DNA from 3 places in the Nocardioides sp. NPDC059952 genome. Region 2 is predicted to be linked to each of the others. Evidence: riboswitches for the same ligand, from Rfam matches in the RefSeq annotation. Region 2 holds a riboswitch; each other region holds the start of a gene.
What was found. Region 2 has a riboswitch for cobalamin ahead of cobN (cobaltochelatase subunit CobN). Riboswitches for the same ligand answer to the same signal wherever they lie in the genome.

Region 1 (6,135 bases), on a different contig from region 2:
CGGGCGCCCCGGTCGGGGCCGACTTCGCGGTGATGTCCCTCTCCGACCGGCTCAAGCCGTGGTCCGTCGTCGAGGACCGGCTGCGCGCGGTCGCGGCCGCCGACCTCGTGCTGGCCATCTACAACCCGGCCTCGCGCTCGCGCACCGAGCAGATCGGGCTGGCTCGCGACGTACTCCTCGAGCAGCGCAAGCCGGACACCGTGGTCGTAGTCGGGCGCGACGTCGGGCGGGCCGAGGAGTCGCTGACCGTGACCACTCTCGGCGAGCTGGATCCGGCCTCGATCGACATGAAGTGCCTGGTCATCGTAGGCGCGAGCTCGACCCGGGTCACCGAGGCCGGGCAGGTCTGGACGCCGAGGTACGTGCGGTGACCGGCCAGCAGGCCGTCCACTTCGTCGGCGCCGGTCCAGGCGCCGCTGACCTGCTCACCGTGCGCGCGACGAGGATGCTCGCGGCCGCCGACGTGGTGCTCTATCCCGGCACCTACCTCGACCCTGAGGTGCTGGGACACTGCAGCCCCGCGGCCGTGCTGGTCGACACCCAGAAGCTCGATCTGGACCAGATCGTCGGCGAGATCGTCGCCGCCCATCGGGGCGGCAAGCAGGTCGTACGCCTCGTCTCCGGCGACCCGTCGGTCTACTCGGCGGTCGCGGAGCAGACCCGGCGGCTCGATGCCGCCGGGGTGCCCTGGGACGTCACGCCGGGCGTGCCCGCCTACGCGGCGGCAGCAGCGCTCGTGGGACGGGAGCTGACCGTCCCGCTGGTGGCGCAGTCGGTCGTCCTCACCCGGACCCAGGCCCGGTCGACGGCCATGCCGGAGGGGGAGTCCCTGGCCGCGTACGCCGCGACCGGCGCCACGCTCGTGCTCCACCTCGCGATCCGGCGCACCCGCGAGCTGATGGCCGAGCTGTTGCCCTACTACGGCCCCGAGTGCCCGGTCGTGGTCGTCTACCGTGCCAGCCAGCCCGACGAGCTGGTCCTGCGCGGGACGGTCTCCACGATCGGCGACGCCGTCGAGGAGGCCGGCCTGCGACAGGCCGCTGTGATCCTCGCCGGGCCCGCGCTGGCCCGCGACGGGGGCGAGTCGTTCCTCTACGACGCGGCCCGCCCGCGAAACCTGGAGGCGCGTGCCTGATGGACCTCTACGACGCCATCAACCGCCGCCGGGACACGCGCGCGGAGTTCACCGGCGAGCCGGTCGCTCCGGACGTTCTGGAGCGGCTCCTCTCCGCAGCCCACGCCGCCCCGAGCGTCGGCATGTCGCAGCCCTGGGACTTCGTGCTCGTACGCGACGCCGACCGCCTCGAGCGCTTCCACGCCCACGTCGCGACCGAGCGCGACACCTTCGCCGCGACCCTGGCCGGCGAGCGGGCCGAGACCTTCTCCCGGATCAAGATCGAGGGCATCCGCGAGTCCGGGCTGGGCATCGTGGTCGGCTACGACCCGACCCGCGGCGGCCCCAACGTCCTCGGCCGCCACGCCATCGCCGACGCCGGCCTCTACTCAGTCGTCTGCGCCATCCAGAACCTCTGGCTCGCGGCCACAGCCGAAGGACTCGGCGTCGGCTGGGTCAGCTTCTACCGTGAGGAGTTCCTGCGGGACCTGGTCGGCATGCCCGAGGGCGTACGTCCCGTCGCCTGGCTCTGCGTCGGGCCCGTCGCCGACCTCCCCGACGTCCCCGACCTGGAGCGCTTCGGCTGGCGCCACCGCTCGCCGCTCTCGACGGTGGTCCACGAGGAGAAGTTCGGCTAGTCCGTCAGTATCTCCGGGCCACTGACCGGATCGACACCTCGCGAGTGCTGACGCGCGCTGTAGGACCAATGCACGACCGTGCGCTGGGGTGCCCAGCCGCGGAAGGTGCCGATCGCGTCGACGGACTCCACCGAGATCCGGGTCAGCTCGCCGCCCAGCTCGGCGTGCTGTCGCGCCAGGAGCTGCTCGGTCTCCAGGGTGACGCCGTGGACCACCAGGCGCCCGCCGGGGCGCAGGGCGGCGAGGCAGGTGTCGAGCACGCCGGGGCGGGTCGCGCCGCCGCCGATGAAGATCGCATCCGGGGCAGGGAGGCCGGCCAGGGCATCGGGTGCACGGCCCTCGACCACGCTCAGTCCCGGAACCCCGAGCCGGGCGGCGTTGCGGGCGATCCTGGCCGCCCGCTCGGAGCTGCCTTCGATCGCGGTCGTGGTGCAGGTCGGATGCGCCCGCATCCACTCGATCCCGACCGAGCCGGCACCGGCACCCACGTCCCACAGGTGCTCCCCAGGAGCCGGCGCCAGGCGGGCCAGGGCCGAGGCCCGCAGGTCCCGCTTGGTCAGCTGGCCGTCGTTCTCGAAGGCTTCGTCGGGGAGGCCGGTGGACCAGCCGTAGAGGGATGCCCCGGCGCACTCGATCGCCACGATGTTGAGCCGGGGTGACTCGCCCGTCCAGGTCGAGGCGGTCGCGGTCCGGGCGCTCTCCGTGTCCGCTCCCAGCTCTCCCAGCACGGTCATGGTGGAGGCCCCGAAACCGGCTTTGGCCAGGAGGATCGCGACCGAGGCGGGGGTCGCCTCGTCGGCGGAGAGGGCCAGGATCCGGCGGCCGGGAGCGAGCTCGCGCGCGACCAGCGACACGTCGCGGCCGACGAGGCTGACGACCACGCACGTCTCGGCCGCCCAGCCCATCCGGGCGCGGGCGAGGGCGACGGAGGAGACGGCCGGCTCGATGCGTACGTTCTCCCGGCCGAGGAGCGTGATCAGCGTCGTGCCGATGCCAGAGACCAGCGGGTCACCCGAAGCCAGGGCGACCGCGTCCCCGATGCCGTCGAGCAGCGCCGGGAGGCCCTCGCGCAGCGGGGAGGGCCAGGGCTCGCGCCGCTGGCCGGGGACGTCCGGGACGAGGTCGAGATGACGCTTGCCGCCGAGGAGGACGGCGGACTCCCGGATCAGCTGCTGGTGACGTACGGGGATCTCGTCCCAACCTCCGGCACCGATGCCCACCACGACGATCATGAGGCCAGACGCTACAGTGACCGCACAGGCGCGAGGTGCCCCGACTGGGGAGAATCTGGGAAGCCGGTGAGATTCCGGCACAGGCCCGCTGCGGTGAATCGAGCCCCCTCACGGGGACTCGACAAGTCCGAAGACCGGCCTCGCGTCCATCCATCCAACGCGATAGGGAGCGGGAGCCTCTCATGCCGGTGCACTACCCATTTTCTGCCGTCCTCGGCTGCCAGGCGGACGACCTCGACGACATGGGCCTCGCGCTCGTGCTGACCACCATCTCCCCGGAGATCGGCGGGGTACTGGTCCGTGGCGAGAAGGGGACCGCGAAGTCGACGGCCGTACGCGGTCTGGCGGCCGTGCTGCCCTCGATCTCGGTCTACGCCGGGGACAGGTTCTCGATCGACCCCGCCGACCCCTCCGCGGAGTCGCCGGACGGTCCCTTCGGGTCCGCCGCCGTCGTGGAGAGCCGGCCGGTGCGGCTGGTCGAGCTCCCGGTCGGGGCCACCGAGGACCGCGTCGTCGGCTCGCTCCATCTGGAGAGCGCGCTGTCGCGCGGCGCGGTCGAGTTCGAGCCGGGGCTGCTCGCGCGGGCACACCGCGGCCTGCTCTACGTCGACGAGGTCAACCTGCTCCACGACCACCTCGTCGACCTGCTGCTGGACGCGGCGGCGATGGGCCGGGTCAGCGTCGAGCGGGACGGCGTCTCGGTCGAGCACGCCGCCCGGTTCGTACTGATCGGCACCATGAACCCCGAGGAGGGCGAGCTGCGCCCGCAGCTGCTGGACCGCTTCGGGCTCACCGTCGAGGTCGCCGCCCCCCGGGATCCTTCCCTTCGGGCGGAGGTCGTACGCCGTCGGATGGCCTTCGACCTGGACGCGCCCGGGTTCGTCGAGCGCTATCTGGCCGCCGAGCGCGACCTGACTGCTCGGGTCTCCACCGCGCGTGCCCTCGTCGGGAAGGTCCGGCTCACCGCACCGGGGCTGCTCAAGATCGCCGAGATCTGCGCGGCGTTCGAGGTCGACGGGCTGCGCGCCGACATCGTCACCGCCCGCACCGCGGTCGCACACGCGGCCTGGGCCGGGCGCTCCGAGGTCACCCGCGCCGACATCCGCCGCGCCGCCCTGCTCGCCTTGCCGCACCGGCGCCGGCGCAACCCGTTCGACGCTCCTGGGCTGGACGAGGACCTGCTCGACCGCATCCTCGGCGACGACGAGCTGCCGCCCGAGCCGCCGGAGGGCGGGGACTCGAATGAAGGTGGCGCTGACGATTCTGTTGGTCTCGACACGCCTCCGCCTAGCGGCTCCGGCGGCTCGACCAGCGATGGGGACGGCTCGACCGATCAGCCACCGTCGGTTGAGCCCGCGAGCGAAGCGAGCGGTGTCGAAACCAACACAGCCGATGACGCACCCGGCCAGCCACAGACTCCCTCCGCTCCCGCAGGCGAGTCCGTCACCGCCGCAGCCCCGGCCTACCGCCCCCGCCTCCTGACCGTGACCGGCCTGGGTACGGGCCGCACCGGCGGCCGGAGCAAGGCGATCGGCAGCAGCGGCCGCCGGATCGGCGCCAGCGTCAGCACCCGCGGATCACTCCACCTCGTCGAGACGCTCAAGGCGGCAGCAGGCAAGCAGGCGGTCCGCTCGCGCACCTCGGCCAAGGTCGAGCTGCGCTCCGAGGACCTGCGGACCGCGATTCGCGAGGGCCGCGAGGCCAACCTGGTGCTCTTCTGCGTGGACGCCTCCGGCTCGATGGCCGCGCGCAAGCGGATGGCGCAGGTCAAGGCCGCGGTCCTCTCGCTGCTGCTGGACGCCTACCGGCGCCGCGACAAGGTCGGGATGATCACGTTCCGCGGCGAGGGCGCCGAGCTGGTGCTGCCGCCGACGAGCTCGGTCGACCTCGCGGCGGTCCGTCTCGACGAGATCCCCGCCGGAGGACGTACGCCGCTGGCCGAAGGCCTCCTCGAGGCCGCCCGCGTGCTCCAGCGCGAGCACCTGCGCGACCCCGATCTGCGGCCGTTGCTGGTGGTCGTCACCGACGGCCGCGCGAACTCGTCCCAAAAAACTGCGCAGGCCCACGGCAAGGACGCCGTCAGGCGATCGCAGCAGGCCGCCGCGTACGTCGCCAGCCTGGGTGTCACGACCGTCGTCATCGACTCCGAGAGCGGGCCGATGCGGCTCGGGCTGGCCCGCCAGTTGGCCGAGCACCTGGGCGCCGAGCACGTGCCGGTCGCCGAGGTGAGCGCCGAGGCGCTGACCTCCGCGGTGCACGGCTACACCACCAGCGGGAAGGGAGCAGCCTGATGCCCAAGGGACAGCCGCTGAACGTACCCGACGACGGGCTCACCACCCGCCAGCGCCGCAACCGGCCGCTGGTGATGGTCCACACCGGGCCGGGCAAGGGGAAGTCGACCGCCGCCTTCGGGCTCGCGCTGCGCGGCTGGAACCAGGGCTGGCGGATCGGGGTCTTCCAGTTCGTGAAGTCGGCCAAGTGGCGCATCGGCGAGCAGACCGTGCTCGAGCGCCTCGGGAAGCTGCACGAGGAGACCGGCGAGGGTGGGCCGGTCGACTGGCACAAGATGGGCTCCGGCTGGTCCTGGTCGCGCAAGCAGGGGGAGGCCGAGGACCACGCCGCGGCCGCCGCCGAGGGCTGGGCCGAGATCAAGCGGTGCCTGGCCGCGGAGACGTACGACCTGCTGGTCCTCGACGAGTTCACCTACCCGATCAAGTGGGGCTGGGTCGACGCCGCCGAGGTCGCCTCCGTGCTCTCCGAGCGGCCGGGGCGCCAGCACGTCGTGATCACCGGCCGCGATGCCGACCCCGCCGTGCTCGAGGTGGCGGACCTGGTCACCGAGATGACCAAGATCAAGCACCCGATGGACGCCGGCCAGAAGGGCCAGCGGGGCATCGAATGGTGACCCTGCCCCGGCTGGTGGTCGCTGCTCCCTCGACCGGGTCGGGGAAGACGACGATCGCCACCGGCCTGATGGCGGCGCTGCGTTCCGCCGGGCACGAGGTCAGCGGTCACAAGGTCGGCCCGGACTACATCGACCCGGGCTACCACGCGCTCGCCACCGGGCGGCCGGGGCGAAACCTCGACCCTCACCTGGTCGGGGAGTCGAGGGTCGTGCCGCTGCTCCTCCACGGCGCCGCCGGGGCGGACG
Region 2 (6,135 bases):
GTCGGAGTCGGCGATGTCGTGCTCGGCGGAGTCGACGTTCTTGGCGGCGACCTTGATCCGGCGGTAGTTGGTGCGCATGTCGTCGGCCGCCGGGGCGCCGTCGAGATCGCGGCCGTAGGCGAAGCCGCCCCAGGACGTATAGACCTCGGCCAGGTCCTGGTCGGAGCGCCAGTTGCCGGCCTCGATCACCTGCAGGATCCCGGCACCGTACGAGCCGGGCTTGGAGCCGAAGATGCGGGCCGTCGCGCGGCGCTGGTCGCCGTGCTCGGCCAGGTCCTCCAGCGTGTGCGCGCGGACGAAGTTGTCCGCGGCCGGCTCGTCGAGGTCGGCCACCATCCGGACCGCGTCGTCGAGCATCGAGACGACGTGCGGGAACGCGTCGCGGAAGAACCCGGAGATGCGTACGGTCACGTCGATCCGCGGCCTGCCGAGCTCGGCGAGCGAGATGACGTCGAGGTGGGTGATGCGGCGCGACGCCTCGTCCCACTCCGGCCGCACCCCGAGCAGTGCGAGCACCTCGGCGACGTCGTCGCCGGACGTACGCATCGCGGAGGTGCCCCAGACGGAGAGCCCGACCGATGTCGGGTAGTCGCCGGTCTCGTCCAGGTAGCGCTGCAGCAGCGAGTCGGCCATCGCCTGCCCGGTCTGCCACGCCAGCCGGCTCGGGACCGCGCGCGGGTCGACGGTGTAGAAGTTGCGCCCGGTCGGAAGTACGTTGACGAGCCCTCGCAGCGGCGAGCCCGAGGGCCCCGCGGGGACGAAGCCACCGTCCAGCGCGTGCAGGATCGCGGACAGCTCGTCGGTCGTCCCGTTCAGCCGCGGCACCACCTGCTCGGCGGCGAAGACGAGCACCTGCTGCACGGCCGGGTCGTCGTGGAGGGTGCCGGCGACCGCCGGGTCCCAGCCGGCCGCGTCCATCCGCTCCACCAGGCCGCGAGCCTGTGTCTCGATCTCGTCGACAGCGCGGGTGTCGGCGCCCTCCTTGAGCCCGAGCGCCGCCCGCAGGCCGGCCACGGCACCGCCGACACCGCCCCAGACCTGCGAGGCGCGCAGGATCGAGAGCACCAGGTTGACCCGCGCCTCACCCGCCGGCGCGGCACCGAGCACATGCAGCCCGTCGCGGATCTGGGCGTCCTTGATCTCGCAGAGCCAGCCGTCGATGTGGAGCATGAAGTCGTCGAAGTCGTCGTCCTCGGGCCGCTCCTCCATGCCGAGGTCGCGGTGGAGCTCGGCGGCCTTCATCAGCTGCCAGATCTCGCCACGGATGGCGGGCAGCTTGGCGGGGTCCATGGAGGAGATCCGGTCGTACTCCTCCATCAGCGACTCCAGCCGCGCGATGTCGCCGTAGGACTCCGCGCGTGCCATCGGCGGCACCAGGTGGTCGATGATCGTGGCGTGCGCACGGCGCTTGGCCTGGGCGCCCTCGCCGGGGTCGTTGACCAGGAACGGGTAGATCAGCGGCATGTTGCCGATGGCCGCGTCCGGGCCGCAGGACGCCGAGAGCGCGGCGTTCTTGCCGGGCAGCCACTCCATCGAGCCGTGCTTGCCGAGATGGACGACGGCGTCGGCGCGGAAGCCGTTCTCCAGCCAGCGGTAGGCGCCCAGGTAGTGGTGCGACGGAGGAAGGTCCGGGTCGTGGTAGATCGCCACCGGGTTCTCGCCGAACCCGCGCGGCGGCTGGATCAGGATGACGATGTTGCCCGCCTGGAGGGTGGCCAGGACGAGCTCGCCGTCGTCGTTGACGAACAGGTTGCCCGGCGTCGGCCCCCAGGTCTCGACCATCTGTTCGCGCAGGTCAGCTGGGAGATCGGCGGTCCACTCGTCGTATTCGGACTTCGAGATCCGGACGTGGGCGTCGGTCAGCTGCGCGTTGGTCAGCCACTCCTCGTCCTGACCGCCCGCGGCGATCAGCGCGTGGATCAGCGCATCGCCGGCAGCGGTGTCGTCAACCCCGTCGAGGAGTCGTACGACCTCGTTGTCGGTCCCCAGGTCATAGCCCTCCTCGCGGAGGCGACGGAGCATCCGGATCGCGGAGACCGGGGTGTCGAGGCCGACCGCGTTGCCGATGCGGGCGTGCTTGGTCGGGTAGGCGGAGAGGACGAGCGCCAGGCGCTTCTCGGCGTTGGGGGTGTGCCGCAGCCGGGCGTGGTTGACCGCGATCCTGGCCACTCGCGCCGTGCGCTCGGGGTCGGCGACGTAGTGGGGGAGACCCTGCTCGTCGAGCTCCTTGAACGAGAACGGCGCGGTGATGATCCGCCCGTCGAACTCGGGGATCGCGATCTGGTTGGCCGAGTCGAGGGGCGTGACGCCGTCGTCGGAGGCCTCCCACTCCGCGCGCGAGCTGGTCAGGCACAGGCCCTGCAGCACCGGGATGTCGAGCGCCGCCATCCGCTCCACGTCCCAGGCCTCGTCCTCGCCGCCGGCGCTCGCCGAGGCGGGGACCGAGCCGCCGGCCGCGAGCACGGTCACGATCAGCGCGTCCAGGGTGCCGAGCGCCTCATAGAGGTCGTCGGGGGCAGAACGGAGCGAGCCCGCGAAGACGGGTACGCCGGTGGCCGCTCCGGTCGCGTCGATGGCATCGGCCAGCGCATGTGCGAACGCGGTGTTCCCGCTGGTCTCGTGGGCGCGGTAGTAGAGCACCCCGATCCGGGGGAGTTGTGAAGCTGAGAGTGACCCATGGGCCACGCTGGGGTTCACAACCCGCTCCGCGAACCCCCAGGCGGGCACCTCCGCCGGCGGCTCGAACCCGAACCCGGTCAGCAGCACCGTGTCGGAGAGGAACGCGTGCAGCTGGGCGAGGTTCGTCGGTCCGCCCTCGGCGAGATAGCGGTGTGCCTCCGCGGCGACACCCATCGGGACCGTGGAGTGCTCCATCAGCTCGGCGCTCGGCTGCTGCTCGCCGCCGAGGACGACCACCGGGGTGCCGCGCTCCTTGACCGCCCTCAGCCCGTCCCACAGGTCGGTCGGCGAGCCGAGGAGCCGGAACACGACCAGATCGGCCCCGGCGACGACGGCCTCGAGGTCGGTCGCCCGCGACGGGTTGGCCCAGGCGTAGTCGGCGCCGCTGGCACGAGCCGAGAGCAGGTCGGTGTCCGAGGTGGACAGAAGGGCGATGCGTACGCGTGCAGGGTCGGCCATGCCGGGTCCTCCTAGGGGTTCTCGCCCCGTCGATCGGTCGGATAGCCCGCGGCCAGTGTCTGGCTGTGTCACTGCCCGATCCTGGGAGTGACATCACAGTGGCGGAACCGCCCCGGACTCTCACCGGGTTCCTGCGCCACGAGCGTGCTCGCAGCCTACCTCCTGGGCTGCTGCGTCCTCGGGCCGGTAGCGTCGGTGGCGGAAGTTCGTTCGCGGAGAACAGTGAGCATGTCTTCGACTGATCCGCCCGGGTCGGTGATCGGGGCCTGGACGTGCCGCACGACGCCGGCCGGGTCCAGGAGAAGGGAGACCCTCTTGAGCCGGTCAGCGCCGCCGGCACGGAAGACCGGCAGCCGGTAGGCGCCTGCGGCAACCCCGTCGGCGTCCGAGGCGAGGTCGTACGGCAGGTCGGCATGTTCCGCGAACGCGGCCAGCTGGTCGGGGCGCTGGGTGCTCACCCCGACCACGCGGGCGCCGAGCGTCGTGAAGTCGGAGTAGAGCTCGGCGTAGGTCTGGCACTCCAGCGTGCAGCCGCGGGTCCCCGGGATATCGCCCCAGCCCGGGGGGTAGCCGTGGCTCTTCGGCGCATAGGCACCGGGGAAGAAGAAGACGACGGTCCAGGTGTCCTCGCCGGTCATGTGGAGGCGGGTATCGCGGTGCGAGGTGATCTCGACGTCCGGCGGCGTCGTGCCCAGCAGGTCCTCGAGGCGGCGCTCCTCGTCCGGTCCGGCGGTCGCGGTCAGGCTGCCGTCGCCCATGACGTACCGCGTTCCCCACTCCTGGAGAGCGACCAGGACGGGTAGTAGCCCGCGGCCGCGCCCGGTCAGCTGGTAGTCGTAGCGCAGCGGGCGGTCGGTGTAGGCGTGCTTGGCGAGGACGTCGTCGGCGACGAGCGAGTTGAGCCGCTCTGTGAGCGCGCGGCGGCTGAGCCCGAGCTCACGGACCAGGCCGTCGAACCGGGTCACCCCGGCGGCGCACTCGCGCACGATCAGCAGGCTCTGCCAGTCGCCGATGACGCCGAGCGCCTGCGCGATCCCGCAGTCGGCGTCGGTGAGGTCATCGCGGCGCATCGGCGTCTCCTTGGTCGGTCGGGCAATTCGGGTGGCGGCCTCGACGCATACATGGTTGCATATAGTTCCAATTTGGAACTCACTCGGAAGGGCTTGGATGGAAGAGGTACGCCGCGTGGCGCGGTCATTCTGGCTTTACTGGTCCGCCGGCACCTTGAGCGGCGTAGGGACCGCGGTCACTGCCGTCGCATTGCCGCTGACCGCGGTGACGGTGCTGGGGGCGAGCGCGTTCGAGATGGGGCTGCTCGCGGCGGCCGGGTATCTCTCCTGGATCCTCATCGGCCTGCCCGCGGGTGCGATCGTGCAGCGACTCCCGTTGCGCCGCGTACAGGTGCTCGCGGATCTCGCGCGCGCCGCCGCGATCCTCAGTGTTCCGTTGGTGTGGTGGGCAGGTGGCCTCACGCTGGTTCAGTTGCTGGTCGTCGCACTCGCGGTCAACTTCGCCGAGGTGCTCTTCTTCGCCGCGAATACGACGTTCCTGCCGAGCGTGGTCCCGAAAGAGCAGCTGACCAGCCGGAACAGCCTCATCTCCGGCACTCACGCCGCGACCCAGCTGGGTGGGCCGTCGCTCGGCGGTGTGCTTGTCCAGGTGATCGGCGCCGTCCCCGCGCTGTTCGTCGATGCCCTCTCGTACCTCGGCTCGGCGATCCTGCTGCAACGGCTTCCCGAGCGTCGTCAGCCCCAGGGCGACACCTCGGAGTCGATCGCATCGATGGTGGCCGAGGGCTGGCGGTTCGTGACCCGGCACCCGGTGATGGCGCCGGCCACGTGGTGGGCCTGTGTGGTCAACTTCGTATGCGGCGTTCAGCTCGCGTTGTTCGCCTACTACCTGGTCCACGAGCTCGACACCCCGCCCGGTCTCGTCGGCATCCTGCTCGCCTCCGAGGGCGTCGGCTCGCTGGTCTTCGCCGCGATCACACCCTGGCTGGTTCGTCGATTCGGCTCCGCCAGGGTGCTGATGTTCGAGGGCCTGCTCGGTGCGATCGGGGCGGCGGTGATCCCGCTCGGCAGCGGCTGGGTCGGCTGGGTCTGCTTCGCTGCCGGAAACCTGCTCTTCGCCGGCAGCGTCGTGCCAGGCAGCGTGGTCACCCGGACCTACCGGCAGGTCGCCAGCCCGCCGGAGCTGCTCTCACGCGTGATGGCGACCGTGCGGTTCGTGTCGTGGGGAGTCATTCCGGTCGGCAGCCTCGTGGCCGGCCTGAGCGCGGAGCTGATCGGTCCCCGTCTCACGCTCCTCGGATCCGCTGCGGTGCTCCTGCTCGGACCAGTCGTTCTCTGGAAGAGCCCGATCCGGACGCTGCGCAACCTCGAGGACTTCGAGGAACCGGGAGCGAAGGTCGGCCTGTCCACCGCTGACAGGTGAGGTCCTATCTGCTCTGCTCGGACACCAGCCAGGCCTCGCGGGTGATCTCGTACTCGACCTCGCCGTCGGCGTGCCCGGCGAGCGGTTCCTCGAAGGACTCGTGGAAGGCGCGTACGAAGCTCATCCCGACCGACACCATGGTCGCGCGCGAGGCGTCGTTGACGGCCATGGTCTGCGCGATCACCCGGTCGACGCCGAGGTCCTCGAACCCGTGACGGAGCAGCTCGAGCGAGCCTTCCTTCGCGTAGCCCTTGCGCCAGTGGCGCTGCGGAAGCCGGTAGCCCAGCTCGGCGGCATCGGTGCGCGGCGGGCTGTCGGGCGGCTCGAACATGTAGAGCCCGACGGCCTCACCGGCCGAATGACCGATCCACTTGCCCTGCCCCTCCGTCTCCTTCGCCACTCGGATCCACCGGTGCATCCGCTCCTCGGTCTCCGCAGGCGTGAGCGCGCGGGTGAACAGGTGGCGCAGCACCACCGGGTCCGAGTTGAGGTCGACCAGGAACGGCAGGTGCTCTTCGCTCAGTGGGACCAGGTCGAGGCGCTCGGTGCGCAGACGGGCTTGCG
Region 3 (6,135 bases), on a different contig from region 2:
CGTGGCTGCGGCGCGGCCGGAGCGGGCGCGTCGAGCGTGGTGGTCATGATGCCTCGCTGATGTTCAGGGTGGCGGAGTGGTGGGCCGTCGCCGCGCGCATGACGGCCTCGGGGGTCGCCTCCTCGCGGCTCAGCTCGGCCGTCTGGTGGCCCTCGCTGAGAACGATCACCCGGTCGGCCATGCCGAGCACCTCGGGGAGCTCGGAGGAGATCATCAGGATCCCGAGCCCCTCCTGGGCCAGGGACGAGAGCAGCCGGTGGACCTCGGACTTGGTGCCGACGTCGATGCCCCGGGTGGGCTCGTCGATGATCAGCACCTTCGGCCGGGTCGAGAGCCACTTGGCCAGGACGACCTTCTGCTGGTTGCCGCCCGAGAGGGTGCCGGCCAGGGTGTCGAGCGTCGCGGCCTTGACCTCGAGCCGGGCGGCCCAGTCGGCGGCCGAGCGGTTCTCGATACCGCTGCTGATCAGCCCGGTGCGAGCGAGCCGGCCACTCATCGGCAGCGTGATGTTGCGCGAGATCGGTGCGTCCAGGACGAGACCGTGCTGACGACGGTCCTCGGGGACGAACGCCAGACCCATCTCGATCGCCCGCCTCGGGTCACCCGGCGGGACCGGGCGTCCGTCGAGGACGACCTCGCCGCTCTCGTAGGGGTCGACGCCGAAGATCGCCTGCGCGACCTCGCTGCGCCCGGCACCGACGAGGCCCGCCAGGCCGACGATCTCACCTTCGCGGACGGTCAGGCTGATGTCCTGGAACAGTCCCGTGCGGGTGAGGCCCGTGACCTCGAGCAGTGGCTTGCCGACCGTGGCCTCGAGCTTGGGGTAGAGGTCGGAGACCTCGCGTCCCACGAGCCGCTGGACGATCTCGTCCTCGGTGACCTCGGAGATGGGGTCGGTGGAGATGTAGGCGCCGTCGCGCATCACGGTGATCGTGTCGCACAGCGCGAACACCTCGTCGAAGCGGTGCGAGATGAAGACGACGGCGCAGCCCTGGTCGCGCAGCGTGCGCGCCACGGTCATCAGCCGGTCGACCTCGTTGCCCGAGAGGGCAGCGGTCGGCTCGTCCATGATCAAGACCTTGGCGTCGAGCGAGAGCGCCTTGGCGATCTCGATCAGCTGCTGGTCGGCGATGGAGAGGCCTTCGGTCGGCCGGTCGGGCTCGATCGGGACGCCGAGCCGGGCGAAGAGCTCGACGACCTCGGTGCGCATCGCGGCGCGGTCGATCTTGCCCCAGCGGTTGGTCGGCTGGCGCCCCATGAAGATGTTCTCGGTGACGGAGAGGTCGGGGAAGAGGGTCGGCTCCTGGTAGATGACCGCGACCCCGGCCTGCTTGGCGTCGGCGGTGTTGCGGAAGTCGACCTGCTCCCCGGCGAGCAGGTAGTCGCCGGCGTCACGACGGTAGAGCCCGGCGACGATCTTGACCAGGGTCGACTTCCCGGCTCCGTTCTCCCCCACGAGCGCGTGGATGGATCCGGCCTCGACCCGGAGGCTTCCGGACCGGAGGGCGCGTACGGGGCCGAACGACTTGGCCACGTCCCGCAGCTCCAGTGCGGCGGGTGTGTCCGGCATGGGCAGCTCCTCGAATTGAAAGGTTTCAAGCCTGGTTTACGCTAGTGATGGCAATCACATACGTCAACACTCTGAGGCCGCTAATTTGAGCGAGATCCGGACTTTGTCATCAGACCGTGTCGGCGCCGGCCTGTCTCCAGGCGGGAATCCCACCGCGTCAGACGGCGTTCAGAGCCCTATGCACGCACTCTGGGTATGGGCACATCCGCACTCGGCATCACTCAACGGACGGCTGCGTGAGGTCGGCATGAACGCCCTCGGCGCGGACGGCTGGAGCGTCGATGAGATCGACCTCTATCGAGAAGGTTTCAATCCACTTCTGGTGGAGCGCGGCGAGGCTGACGTACGCCACCACCAGGACCGGCTGCGGGAGGCCGATCTGCTGGTCGTGCAGTTCCCGCTGTGGTGGTATTCGGTGCCGGCCATCCTCAAGGGCTGGATCGACCGCGTCTTCGAGTCGGGGTTCGCCTTCGACGTACCGGATCCGGAGACCGGCAAGCCGCTCAAGTACGGTAAGGGCGGCCTGGTCGGCAAGCGCGCGCTGACCGTCGTCACCGCCGGCGACCGGGCCGCGACCCTCGGTCCGCGTGGGATCAGCGGCGACATCGAGGACGTCCTGTGGCCCCTGCTGCACGGCACGTTCTGGTACACCGGGATGGACCCGCTGCGGCCGCACCTGATCACCGACGCCGACACCATGAACCCGCAGCTCATGGCTCGGATCGAGGCCGACCTGACCGTACGTCTCGAGGGCGTGATGAGGGAGCCGCGGATCGACTACCGGCCGATGGCCGAGGAGCACTACGACCACACGATCAGGCTCCACGACTCGGTCGCGCCCGGGGAGGACGGGCTGAGCGCCCATCGCGAGGGCTGAGGCCCCGCGCGGGCGGAGTCGCCTGCTACGGTCTTCTGGCCAGCCGCTCGGGACGTAGTCCCGGCACGGGAACCCGGTGAGAGTCCGGGACTGACGCGCAGCGGTGTGGGTGACGGACGGGACACTGTGCCACTGGGCCCTCGGGCCTGGGAAGGCGTCTCGCGCCGGTCGATCCCGAGTCCGAAGACCTGCTGGCCCTGCAGCACACCGCTGCCGGTCAGCACGGGCGACGCGCACCAGCCCGCGACCCGCTCGAGGACCGACGTGCACCCCTCCCGCACCATCCGAACTCTCACCGCGAGCACCGTTCTGGTGCTCGGCTCGACGCTGGCCGGCTGCGCCGCCGACCAGCCCTCCGGGACACAGCAGGCGGCCGCCGGCACCGCCGGCTTCCCGATCACCCTGACCAACTGCGGCCGCGAGATGACCCTCGATGCACCTCCCGAGCGTGTCGTCTCGCTCAACCAGGGCTCCACGGAGATCCTGCTCTCGCTCGGCCTGGCCGACCGTGTCGTCGGCTCCGCGACCTGGACCGACCCGGTGCTCGACTCGCTGGCCGCGGCCAACGAGGACGTGCCTCGGCTGGCCGAGAACGCGCCCTCCTACGAGCGCGTCCTGGAGACCGAGCCGGACTTCGTCACGGCCTCCTTCGCCAGCACTCTGGGCGAGGGCGGGGTGACCACACCCGAGAACCTGGAGAAGCTCGGCGTGGGCTCCTACCTCTCCCCCGCCGAGTGCCTCAAGGACAACGAGGGCGACGACGACGGCACCCGCCACGACGCCCTCGAGATCGAGACCATCCTCGGCGAGATCACCGACCTGGCGCGGATCTTCGGCGTCCCCGAGCGGGGCGAGGAGCTCGTCGCCGACCTGTCCCGGCGGCTCGAGAACGCCGAGAGCGAGGCACCGGCCGGAGACGTCAGCGCGATGTACTGGTTCGCCAACTCGGAGTCGCCCTACCTGGCCGGCTGCTGCGGCGGCCCCGGGATCATCGGGCGCACCCTCGGCGTGGAGAACGTCTTCGACGACACCACCGACGAATGGCCGCAGATCAACTGGGAGACCGTCGCCGAGCGCAACCCCGACGTCATCGTCCTCGGCGACCTGACCCGCAAGAGCCAGACCGCCGAGACCGCCCGCGCGAAGATCGACTACCTGAAGACCAACCCGGTCACGTCGCAGATGGAGGCGGTGAAGAACGACCGCTTCGTGACTCTCTCCGGCGCCGAGCTCAACCCGTCGATCCGCACCGTCTACGCCGTCGAGAACGTCGCCGAGCAGCTCGCCGACCTCGGCCTATGAGACTGCGTACGCCGGGCTCCGATCAGCCGAAGCGTCACCCCGGTCGGCCGACTTGGCACGGCGATGACGTCTCGGCCGACGTACGTGACATCTCGACCGACGCGGGCGACGTCTCGGCCGACGGACGTGACGCCTCGGCGATCGGGGTCACCGGCGTCCTGCTGGTCGCGCCCTTGGTGGTGCTGGCCTCGGTCGCGGGGGCGATCACCGTCGGGCCATCCGACCTGAGCGTCACCGACGTCTACCGGGTCGTGGCTGACCGGGTCGGCCTCGGCTCTTCCGGCCTCACCCTGCTCCAGCAGAGCATCGTGTGGGACCTGCGGCTGCCACGTACGCTGCTGGCGGGGATATGCGGAGCGGGACTGGCGATCTGCGGGGTGATCCTGCAGTCGCTGCTGCGCAACCCGCTCGCCGACCCGTTCGTGCTCGGCATCTCCTCAGGAGCCTCGACCGGCGCGGTCTCGATCGTCGTGCTGGGCGTCGGATCGGGCGCGATCGGGCTCTCCACCGGGGCGTTCGCGGGAGCGCTCGTCTCGTTCGCACTCGTGCTGCTGCTGGCCTCGCTCGCCGGCGGCACCACCGACCGGCTGGTCCTGGCCGGCATCGCCGCCACCCAGCTCTTCTCGGCGCTCACCTCGTTCATCGTGTTCACCGCGGCCGACGCCGAGCAGACGCGCGGGGTGCTGTTCTGGCTGCTCGGGTCGCTCTCCTCGGCGAGCTGGACCGACGTCCTGGTCTGCGGGGTGATCGTGCTCGGCGGGCTGCTCTGCTGCGTCGCGGGCGCCGGCTGGCTGGACGCGTTCGCCTTCGGCAACGACGCGGCGGCCTCCCTCGGAGTCGACGTCGGCCGGATCCGGGCGGTGCTCCTGGTGCTGACGGCGCTGATGACGGCCGTCATCGTGTCCACCTCGGGCGCGATCGGCTTCGTCGGGCTGGTGCTGCCGCACCTGGCACGCGCACTGGTCGGCCCCGGACACCGGCTGCTGCTCCCGGCGACCGCGCTGCTCGGCGCGATCTTCCTGATCTGGGTCGACACCGCGGCCCGGACCGTGATCGACCCCGAGGAGCTCCCGGTCGGGGTGGCGACCGCGCTGGTCGGGGTGCCCGCCTTCGCCCTGGTGCTGATGAGGGCCCGCCGATGAGCGAGCGTCAGCGAGCGACCCGTCAGCCTGTCATCGGGTCGCGTCCGTATTCTGGCGCTTGCGCTACGGAGGCGGCCCGATGACGGCGCTCGAGGCAGGGCGGGTCCGATGGGCTCCCCGTGGGCGCCTCGTCGTCGACGACGTCTCCCTCCAGGTCGAGGACGGCGTCACCGTCGGGCTGCTCGGGCCCAACGGTTCCGGGAAGTCCTCGCTGATCCGCATCCTGGCGGGGCTGCGGCCCGCGGACTCCGGGGACGTGCTGCTCGACGGCAGCCCGCTCGCCGGCATGTCCCGGCGCCGGCTGGCGCGACGGCTCGCGGTCGTCGAGCAGGAGCCGGCGACCAGCCAGGACCTACGGGTACGCGACGTCGTCGCGCTCGGCCGGATCCCGCACCGCCCGGCCTGGGCGCCCGACAGCGCCCACGACCGCGCCGTCATCGTGGAGGCGGCCACCCACGCCGGCATCGCCGACCGCCTCGACCAGCGCTTCTCGACCCTGTCGGGCGGCGAGCGGCAGCGTACGCAGATCGCTCGGGCGCTCGCCCAGGAGCCCGAGATCCTGCTCCTGGACGAGCCGACGAACCACCTCGACGTACGCCACCAGCTGGCCCTGCTCGCACTGGTCCGCCGGATGCCCACGACCTGCCTGGTCGCACTGCACGACCTCAACCTCGCCGCCACCTACTGCGACCAGGTCTTCGTGCTCTCCGAAGGCCGCGTCGTCGCCGGCGGGGCGCCCGCGCAGGTGCTCACCGAGGCCCTCATCGCCGAGGTCTACGGAGTCCGCGCCCGGGTGCATCACGACGAAGGCGTCGTCATCCGTTTCCTCGGCCCGGTGTGACGATCAGCCGGTCGAAGCGACTCAGTAAGGAATCCGAGCGCAGCCGTAATCGAACGGGTACCGCATCTTACGATCGCTGGCCGGGCCGAACACCCCGTCCACGTCACTTCCGGTGAAGCCGAAGCGGTTGCTCTGCAACCACGTGACGGCGTTCACCTTCAGACCCAGACCCACTGGAAGCTCGCGGCCGCGCGCGTCTCGCAGCCGCGGTACCTGATGTCGTCGTTCCATGGCCAGGTCATGGCCTTGCTGGTGTTCGGGCCGAACAGGCCGTCCTGCTTGAGCCCGTGACGCCCCTGGGCCACCTTCACCGCCGCCTTGGTCGCGTCGCCGTAGATCCCGTCGACGTCCAGGTTGCGCCCGTAGCACTGATTCAGGGCCCGCTGCAGGGTCTTGACGGCGT

Region 1: it holds a riboswitch for cobalamin, as region 2 does, so the genes downstream of both, ACFV9G_RS21325 (VWA domain-containing protein) here and cobN (cobaltochelatase subunit CobN) in region 2, are expected to answer to the same signal.
Region 3: it holds a riboswitch for cobalamin, as region 2 does, so the genes downstream of both, ACFV9G_RS29090 (ABC transporter substrate-binding protein) here and cobN (cobaltochelatase subunit CobN) in region 2, are expected to answer to the same signal.

What each region holds. Positions count from the first base shown of each region.
Region 1 is NZ_JBHWLY010000054.1:1,335-7,469, reverse strand. Features, by position in the region: gene cobJ (precorrin-3B C(17)-methyltransferase) at 1-371, shown strand, start outside; gene cobM (precorrin-4 C(11)-methyltransferase) at 368-1,135, shown strand; gene bluB (5,6-dimethylbenzimidazole synthase) at 1,135-1,752, shown strand; gene cbiE (precorrin-6y C5,15-methyltransferase (decarboxylating) subunit CbiE) at 1,749-2,984, opposite strand; cobalamin riboswitch at 3,001-3,142, shown strand; gene ACFV9G_RS21325 (VWA domain-containing protein) at 3,167-5,275, shown strand; gene cobO (cob(I)yrinic acid a,c-diamide adenosyltransferase) at 5,275-5,889, shown strand; partial or broken gene ACFV9G_RS21315 (cobyrinate a,c-diamide synthase) at 5,883-6,135, shown strand, end outside.
Region 2 is NZ_JBHWLY010000072.1:14,479-20,613, forward strand. Features, by position in the region: gene cobN (cobaltochelatase subunit CobN) at 1-3,138, opposite strand, end outside; cobalamin riboswitch at 3,171-3,316, opposite strand; gene ACFV9G_RS24380 (winged helix-turn-helix transcriptional regulator) at 3,294-4,208, opposite strand; gene ACFV9G_RS24385 (MFS transporter) at 4,324-5,571, shown strand; gene ACFV9G_RS24390 (GNAT family N-acetyltransferase) at 5,576-6,135, opposite strand, start outside.
Region 3 is NZ_JBHWLY010000121.1:351-6,485, reverse strand. Features, by position in the region: gene ACFV9G_RS29105 (ABC transporter permease) at 1-47, opposite strand, end outside; gene ACFV9G_RS29100 (sugar ABC transporter ATP-binding protein) at 44-1,570, opposite strand; gene ACFV9G_RS29095 (NAD(P)H-dependent oxidoreductase) at 1,749-2,447, shown strand; cobalamin riboswitch at 2,471-2,658, shown strand; gene ACFV9G_RS29090 (ABC transporter substrate-binding protein) at 2,712-3,749, shown strand; gene ACFV9G_RS29085 (FecCD family ABC transporter permease) at 3,746-4,891, shown strand; gene ACFV9G_RS29080 (ABC transporter ATP-binding protein) at 4,971-5,732, shown strand; gene ACFV9G_RS29075 (peptidoglycan-binding protein) at 5,891-6,135, opposite strand, start outside.